Regions from separate parts of the Micromonospora globosa genome, predicted to be linked through region 1. Evidence: predicted binding sites of a transcription regulator. Region 1 holds the regulator's gene; the other holds the start of a gene.
What was found. Region 1 encodes HspR, which represses chaperone genes until heat shock. Its sites were predicted from a motif close to TTGAGTNNNNNNNACTCAA; they were not measured.
Positions count from the first base shown of each region.

Region 2: lon (endopeptidase La) is a predicted target of HspR. The motif match lies at 1,708-1,726, and genes of this name have one in related genera.

Region 1 covers NZ_JNZR01000004.1:215,870-220,264, reverse strand. The annotation lists gene IF06_RS0107085 (cation:proton antiporter) at 1-956, shown strand, start outside; gene IF06_RS0107080 (hypothetical protein) at 1,121-1,549, shown strand; gene IF06_RS0107070 (hypothetical protein) at 1,778-1,984, opposite strand; gene IF06_RS0107065 (heat shock protein transcriptional repressor HspR) at 2,161-2,601, opposite strand; gene dnaJ (molecular chaperone DnaJ) at 2,626-3,813, opposite strand; gene grpE (nucleotide exchange factor GrpE) at 3,893-4,395, opposite strand, start outside.
Region 2 covers NZ_JNZR01000019.1:69,529-73,923, reverse strand. The annotation lists gene IF06_RS0118825 (hypothetical protein) at 1-960, shown strand, start outside; gene IF06_RS0118820 (histone-like nucleoid-structuring protein Lsr2) at 1,167-1,514, opposite strand; gene lon (endopeptidase La) at 1,749-4,085, shown strand; gene IF06_RS0118810 (DEAD/DEAH box helicase) at 4,188-4,395, opposite strand, start outside.

The DNA.
Region 1 (4,395 bases):
CCGCCGCGCCGGCCGGCCTGATCGACGCGGTGTTCAACGCGCTGCCCGGGTTCGCCTTCGCGCTCCTGCTCGGCTGGGGCTGGGTGGCGGCGGTGGTGCTCGCGGGCGTGACCTGGGTGTCGTCGTCCGGCGTGATCGCGAAGGTGCTCGGCGACCTGGGCCGGGTCGGTAACCGGGAGACCCCGGTGATCCTCTCCGTCCTGGTGATCGAGGACCTGGCGATGGCCCTCTACCTGCCGCTGGTCACCGCGCTGCTCGCCGGGGTCGGCCTGATGAAGGGCGGCATCGCGCTCGCCGTCGCGGTGTTCACCGTGGTCGTGGTGCTGGCCGTGGCGATCCGGTACGGCCACCTGATCTCCGCCGCGCTCTCCGCCAAGGATCCGGAGGCGCTGCTGCTCGGGGTGCTCGGCCTGACCCTGCTGGTTGCCGGTGTCGCGGCCAAGCTCCAGGTGTCGGCGGCGGTCGGCGCGTTCCTGGTGGGCATCGCGCTGTCCGGGCCGGTGGCGCACCACGCCACCGAGCTGCTCTCCCCGCTGCGTGATCTGTTCGCCGCGGTCTTCTTCGTGTTCTTCGGGCTGGTCACCAACCCGTTGGACATGCCGCCGGTCCTGCTGCCCGCGCTGCTGCTCGCAGTGGTGACCATGGCGACGAAGGTGGCCACCGGCTACCTGGCCGCCCGCCGGGCCGGAATCGCCGAGCCCGGACGCTGGCGGGCCGGCCTGGCGCTGACTCCGCGCGGCGAGTTCTCCATCGTCATCGCCGGGCTGGCCGTCGCGGCCGTCTACCCGGTGGAGCCGAAGCTCGCCGCGCTCGCCACCGCGTACGTGTTGATCACGGTGGTGACCGGGCCGCTGCTCGCCCGCCTGCCGGACAGCCCGTGGTTCAAGCAGTGGCTGCGCACCCGCGCCGCCGCCGCACGGCCGCCCGCGCCGCTGCCCCTGGGCACCGGCGACTGACCGGGCCGGGCCGGATCAGCCGCAGGGCAGATCCGGCCCGGCGTTGTCAAATTGATCCCGGGAAGGTCTACCCCTGCTCCGTCCAACCGCGTTAACGTTTCGGCCCAGCAGCCAGGGTCCGCGGGTGGCCTGCGCCCCCGCCAGCGCAAGCGGAAGGTCGGCCGGTGAGCGTGCAGGAAGAGACGTTCCGCGGCTTCGCCAACCCGGTCGATCCCTCGCCCGCCGAGCTTCGGGCGTGGGCCTATCAGCCGGATTCGGTGCCGCTGACCTCGATGCCGCCCGACTGGGATCTGCTGGTAGCCGGTGACCATCTGGTGCAGACGCTGTTCGATCTGGCCATGGATCAGGGCTGCCCGGCGCGGCGGTTCACGCTGCACTGCCTCTACATCTACGCCGCCGACGGCATCCGGACGAACTTCCGCGCCCACCCCAAGCGCCGGTTCCGCAAGCTGGTCGAGCAGGCCGAGAAGTCCGGCGACGACCTGATGCGCAACTGGGCGCACAACAGCCGGGTGCTGCTCGCCCGGCCGGATCTCTTCGTCTACCGGGACTGGTGCGAGGGCGGCCTGGTCCGCGAGAACCGCCGCCTCTGACCACCTCGACCCGCCCACGTCGACCTCACTGGCCGTCGACCCGACCGGCCTGGTCGATCATGAACTTGGCGGTATTTGGTGTCCGGTTTGTCGCCGCCAACTTCATGATCGACCGCGAGGGCGGGTGCGTGGTGCCCGCCGGGAGCAACCTGACGTCCCGGCCGGCCCTGCAGAACACGAACGGGCCGGGATCCCCCGTGGATCCCGGCCCGCACGTCGGCGGATCGTCTAGGTCGACCCGCCCTGCTTCTTGCGCCGCTCGTCGTCCCGCGCCCGGTCCACGCCGTGGTCCGTCTGGTCGGCGAAGCGCCCTTCCTTGACCTTGTCGCTGAAGCGTCCCTCGGTGACCCGGTCGAACCGCTCGCGCACGTTCTCGGCCACCTTCTCCAGCCGTTCCTCCGCGCGCTCGGCCACCTTCTTCGCCGGTTCCGTCATGACTCCCCCCGCCAGCCCGGAATCCGCTTTGGGGCTTTTGCCCCTACGGAAAAGCCTAGTTGACCCCGCTCTGCCGTACCCCGCTTTCCCCTGACCCGGCCCGCGAACCGACCGGGGAACGACGAAGGCCGGCGCAGCCCCGGGGGAGCGGGGCGCGCCGGCCTTCAGGTACGGAATCAGCGGTCGGGAGCGCGGCGCGGACGCCAGACGACGAGCGCGGTGGACGTGCGGTTGGTGGGCACGAGGTCGCCGCGGGGGAAGCCGCCGAGCGACTCCAGCTCGGCGATCCGCCGGTACGCGGCGTCCAGTTCCGCCTCCAGCCGGGCCACCCGCTGCTGCGCCTCTTCGAGCAGCCGCTCCAACCCGATGATCCGCTTGACCCCGGCCAGGTTGATCCCGTCGTCCTGGCTGAGCCGCTGCACCTCGCGGAGCAGCACCACGTCCCGGACGCTGTACCGGCGACCGCCGCCGGACGCCCGGCCGGCCTGCACCAGGCCCAGCCGGTCGTACTGGCGCAGCGTCTGGGGGTGCATCCCCGCCATCCGCGCGGCCACCGAGATCATCAAGACCTTGGCCTCGTATGCCTGGTCACCCGAGCCGACGTACTCCTCCGACATGCCCGCTCACCTCCGGTGCCGCCGTCAACTGAATCGACGTACCCGCGCGTCGAGATGTTCCCGCGCGGCGGGCGGAGTCTGCGCCGCGAAGGTCTCCAGCGCCGCCCGCGCCTCGTCCGAGACCTTCGCCGGAACCACCACGTCGAGCGTGACCAGCAGGTCACCGGCGCGGCCGTCCTTGCGTACGACGCCCTTGCCGCGGGCGCGCAGCACCCGCCCGCTGGGCGTACCCGGTGGCACCCGCAGGGTCACCGTCCCGTCCAGGGTCGGCACGCGCAGGTCCGTGCCGAGAACCGCCTCGGCGTACGTGATCGGGACGTTCAGGGTCAGGTCGTCCCCGGTGCGCCCGAACAGCTCGTCCGGGCGGACCTTGACCTGCACGAACAGGTCGCCCGCCGGACCGCCCCGCTCGCCGGGCTCACCTCGGCCGGCCAGGCGGATCCGCTGCCCGTCCGACACCCCGGCGGGGAAGCGGACGTGCAGCGTGCGGGTCTTGGTGACCCCGCCGGTGCCGTGGCACTCCGGGCACTTCTCCTCGACGATCGTGCCGACACCCTGGCAGTTGCGGCACGGCTCGGAGAAACTGAACGACCCCTGGTTGCGGGTGGTCACGCCGGCACCGTGGCAGACCGGGCAGGCCACCGGCTGGGTGCCGGGCTTCGCGCCGTTGCCGTGGCAGGTGTCGCAGACGCCGGGCGCGCGCAGCGTCAGCGGCAGCGTGACGCCGCGTACCGCGTCTTCGAAGTCGAGCGCCACCTCGGTCTCGACGTCCCGGCCGCGGGCCGGGCCGCGCGGACGTGCCGGACCGCCGCCACCTGCACCGCCGGAGAAGATCGAGCTGAACAGGTCGGTGAAGCCGCCGCCGCTGAACCGGCTGTCCCCACCCCCGGCGCCGCCGCCGAACAGGTCGGAGACGTCGAACGGCATGCCGCCCGGCTGGCCCGCGCCGCGGGCGTTGCGCCGGAAGGCGCCGGAGCCGAACAGCGAGCGCATCTCGTCGTACTCACGGCGCTTCTTCTCGTCACCGAGCACCGCGTACGCCTCGGAGACGGTCTTGAACCGCTCCTCGGCGCCGGTGTCGCCGGGGTTGTGGTCCGGGTGCGACTCCCGGGCCAACTTGCGGTACGCCTTCTTGATCTCGTCCGAGGAGGCGGACTTGTCCACGCCCAACGCGGCGTAGTAGTCCTTCTCGATCCAGTCCTTGGAACTCACCGGTCCACCCCCTTCCACGGGTCGAACCCCGGTCGTCCCGCCCGCCCGGTGCGGGCGGGCGGGACGTCACGGGTCGGCACTACTCCGGGTCCGCGACCGCGACCATGGCGGGCCGCAGCAGCCGCTCGCCGAGCTGGTAACCACGGCGCATGACCTGGACGCAGGTCGGCTCCGTCACGTCGGCGGAGGTCTGGTGCGCCACCGCCTCGTGCCGGGTCGGGTCGAACGGGTCACCCGTCTCACCGAACGCGGTCAGGCCGAACTTCGCGAGCGCGCCGGTGAGCTGCTCGGCCACGCTGCCGAACGGTCCCACCAGGTCGCCGTGCTCACGGGCCCGGTCCAGGTCGTCGAGGATCGGCAGCAGCGCGGTGAGCACCGCCCCGGTGGCCTGCTCCTGAACCAGGTTGCGGTCCCGGTCGACCCGCTTGCGGTAGTTGGCGTACTCCGCGGTCACCCGCTGGAGGTCGCGGGTGCGCTCCTCCAGGTCGGTGCGGAGCGACTCCAGCTCGGCGCCGAGCGGCGCGCCCGTGCCGGTCCCGCCGTTCGGCTCGGCGGGCGAGTCGACCACGGTCGGACCGCTGA
Region 2 (4,395 bases), on a different contig from region 1:
CCGCAGGTGCCCGGTCAGGCCCGCGCCGAGGTGGACCGCACCCTGGCGCTGCTGGAGTCGCAGATCGCCGACGCGAACCGGCGGCTCGCGGCGGAGGGCCGCAACGGCGGCGAGTTCATCAACAACGCGATCCTGCGTCCGCTCGCGGACAAGCGGACCGCGGCGCTCAACCGGATCGCCACCGCCATCGGCCGGGTCGCCCAGCGCCCGCAGGGCCTGGACCAGCTCGCCCAGTGCGCGGTGACCGACACCCCGCAGAACGGCGGCCAGAACGGCGGGAACAACAACGGCGGTCAGAACGGCGGCAACAACAACGGGGGCCAGAACGGCGGCAACAACAACGGCGGTCAGAACGGCGGGAACAACGGCGGCGGGAACAACAACGGCGGTGGCCAGAACAACGGTGGCGGCAACGGCCTGAACGTGCTCGCCAAGGACTGCTCCGGCAGCCAGCTCCAGGCGCACGACGGCTTTCAGAACGGCAACCGGTGCGTGAGCACCGCGTTCGGTGAGGTGGGCGCCGCGGCGAACAACCCGTCGCTGCTGATCACGCAGTTCCCGAACCAGGTGCGGCGCAACCAGCCGTTCACCCTCCGGGTCACCACCAAGAACCTGGTGCGGGACCGCTTCCTCGCCGCCGGCCAGGGCGGCTACTACCTGGAGAGCTCGCTGCTCAACGGCCAGGGCCTGGTGCGCGGCCACTTCCACACCGCCTGCCGCATGCTCGGCAGCACCCGGCAGCCTCCGAACCCGCAGGACGTGCCGGCCTTCTTCGTGGCCACCGAGGACGGGCGGGGCGGCAACCAGCCGGACGACGTGCTGATCCAGATTCCGGGCCTGGCGCAGTCGGGCGTGGCGCAGTGCGCGGTCTGGGCCGGTGACGGCTCGCACCGCATCCCGATGATGGAGCGGGCCAACCAGACTCCCGCCATCGACGTGGTGCGCATCCGGGTCAACTGAGCGGGCGAACGGCAGCGGCCGTCCGGGGGACTCCTCCGGGCGGCCGCTGCCGTTCCCGCGTACGGGCACGGTGAAAGGTGATCCCGGAAGAAATTTCGTGCCGGCGGTATCCGGCCGGATGAAAAGCGCTGACCGTAGAAAGCCGATCGGGGCCGCGCCGATTTCTCAGCGTGACCCCGGGATGCCCGACGGTGAACCGGTGGCGGTCAGCGGTTCTTGTACGCCTCGACCACCGACACCGGGATGCGCCCGCGCTCGGAAATCTCGAACCCGTTCTTGGCGGCCCATTCCCGGATGGCGCGGTTCTGCTCGCGGTCCATTCCCGAGGTGCTCGGCCGGGCGGTGCGGCGTGCGCCGCGGGCGACCTCGGTCGCTCCCCGGCCGATTCGCCTGCCAGCGCTGATGTACGGATCCAGCGCCTTGCGCAGGACGCCCGCGTTCTCGTCGGAGACGTCGATCGTGTACGCCACGCCGTCCAGGCTGAACTCGACGGTCCGATCGGCCTTTCCGCCGTCGAGGTCGTCGGTCAGAACGGTGATTACTTTCCTTGCCATCGCCATTACTCCCTGTGTCGGGCGGGGTGTGGCTAAGAGTTTGACCTACCGCGCGGTAATTCCGCAACAATAGCCGACTGTTTCCATTCGGCGGGTCGCGGTAAAGGGCGCCGCCATTGGGTGCGGAGCGCGGGAACGCGGCGCTTCGTAGTGGCGTGGGTCACAACCCGGAACAAGGGGCACGTTTTGTTACTTGAGCCAGACACGCTCAACCAACGTGATGGCAGGTGTTCGATGGCAACTCTTCCGGTACTCCCACTGACCGACGCCGTCCTGCTGCCCGGGATGGTCATCCCGGTGACCCTCGACCCGACCACCCAGGCCGCCGTCGACGCGGCCCGCGCCACCGGCGACAAGGAACTCCTGGCCGTACCCCGCCTCGACGGCGAGTACGGCTCCGTCGGCGTGGTAGCCACGATCGAGAAGGTGGGCCGGCTGCCCAGCGGCGAACCGGCGGCGGTCGTCCGCGGTCTCACCCGCGCCCGCATCGGCTCCGGCGTGCCCGGTCCCGGCGCCGCGCTCTGGGTCGAGGCGACCGAACTCGACGAACCCGCACCGGCGGGCCGCGCCCGCGAACTCGCCCGCGAGTACCGCGCGCTCATGACCTCGGTGCTGCAGCAGCGCGGCGCCTGGCAGGTGATCGACGCGATGGAGCGGATGACCGACCTGTCCGAGCTGGCCGACTCGGCCGGTTACGCGCCCTGGCTCAGCCTGACGCAGAAGACCGAATTGCTCGCCGCGCCGGACGTCACCGCCCGGCTGGAACTGCTCGTCGGCTGGGTGAAGGAACACCTCGCCGAGCAGGAGGTCACCGAGCAGATCAACAGCGACGTCCGCGAAGGGCTGGAGAAGTCCCAGCGCGAGTTCCTGCTCCGCCAGCAGCTCGCCGCGATCCGCAAGGAACTCGGCGAGGACGAGCCGGACGGCTCCGCCGACTACCGCTCCCGGGTGGAGTCCGCCGACCTGCCGGAGAAGGTCCGCGAGGCGGCGCTGCGCGAGGTCGGCAAGCTGGAGCGGGCCAGCGACGCCTCACCCGAGGCGGGCTGGATCCGTACCTGGCTGGACACCGTCCTGGAGATGCCGTGGAACACGCGTACCCAGGACAACATGGACCTGGCCGCGGCCCGGGCCGTGCTCGACGCCGACCACGCCGGCCTGGCCGACGTGAAGGACCGCATCCTGGAGTACCTCGCGGTGCGCAACCGGCGCGCGGAGCGCAACCTCGGCGTGGTCGGCGGACGCGGTTCCGGCGCGGTGCTGGCCCTGGCCGGTCCGCCCGGTGTCGGCAAGACCAGCCTCGGCGAGTCGGTCGCCCGGGCGCTGGGCCGCAACTTCGTCCGCGTCTCCCTCGGCGGTGTCCGGGACGAGGCGGAGATCCGCGGTCACCGGCGCACCTACGTGGGCGCGCTGCCCGGCCGGATCGTGCGGGCGCTGCGCGAGGCCGGCTCGATGAACCCGGTCGTGCTGCTCGACGAGGTCGACAAGCTGGCCGCCGGCTACTCCGGCGACCCGGCGGCGGCCCTGCTGGAGGTGCTCGACCCGGCGCAGAACCACACGTTCCGCGACCACTACCTGGAGGTCGACCTCGACCTGTCCGACGTGCTGTTCCTGGCCACCGCCAACGTGGTCGAGGCGATCCCCGGCCCGCTGCTGGACCGGATGGAGCTGGTCGCGCTGGACGGCTACACCGAGGACGAGAAGGTCGCCATCGCCCGGGACCACCTGCTGCCCCAGCAGCGGGAACGGGCCGGGCTGACCACCGACGAGGTGACAGTCGCCGACGAGGCGCTGGCGCTGATCGCTGGTGAGTACACCCGGGAGGCCGGCGTTCGGCAGCTCGAACGCGCTCTCGCCAAGATCTTGCGCAAGGTCGCGGTCGCGCTCGCCACGGACTCCGCGCCGGTGCACGTCGACGCCGGCAACCTGGCCCGCTACCTGGGCCGGCCCAAGTTCACCCCGGAGTCGGCCGAACGGACCGCAGTACCCGGCGTGGCGACCGGACTCGCGGTCACCGGCGCCGGTGGCGACGTGCTGTTCATCGAGGCCACCACGATGGAGGGTGAGCCGGGGCTGACGCTCACCGGCCAGCTCGGCGACGTGATGAAGGAGTCCGCGCACATCGCGTGGTCGTACCTGCGGTCGAACGGGCGGCGCTACGGGCTGGACCCGAACGCGCTGGCCGGGCGGCGGATCCACCTGCACGTCCCGGCGGGCGCGGTGCCCAAGGACGGCCCGAGCGCCGGCATCACCATGGTGACCGCGCTGGCCTCACTGGTGACCGGGCGGCCGGTGCGGCCCGAGTTCGGGATGACCGGCGAGGTGACGCTCTCCGGCCGGGTGCTGCCCATCGGCGGCGTGAAGCAGAAGCTGCTCGCCGCGCACCGGGCCGGCCTCACCGAGGTGATCATCCCGAAGCGCAACGAGCCGGACCTGGACGACCTGCCGGCCGAGGTGCGGGAGGCGCTGACCGTGCACACCCTGTCCGACGTGGCGGACGTGCTCGCACTGGCGCTGCGCCCGGTCGAGATCGGCACGGAGTCGCTGGACGGTCCGGCGCTCGCCGCGGCCTGACGACCGTCGCCCCGGCCACCGTACGCACGGTGGCCGGGGCGCCGTCGTGTCCGCCCGCTGTGGTCTCCACGCCGGCCGGCACGGAAGCCGGTCGCGCCGGGCTCAGCGGCGGTCGCGCCGCTCGTAGCCCCGGTCGCGGCGCTCACCGGGCCCGTCGCCGTCCCGGTCCCGTCGCACTGTGGCCTTGCGTCCCTTGATGGTGGTGCCGCGCAGCCCCGCGATGATCTCGTCGGCGACCCCCTGCGGCACCTCGACCAGCGAGAACCGGTCGGCGATCTCGATCGAGCCGATGTCCCGGCCACTGATCCGG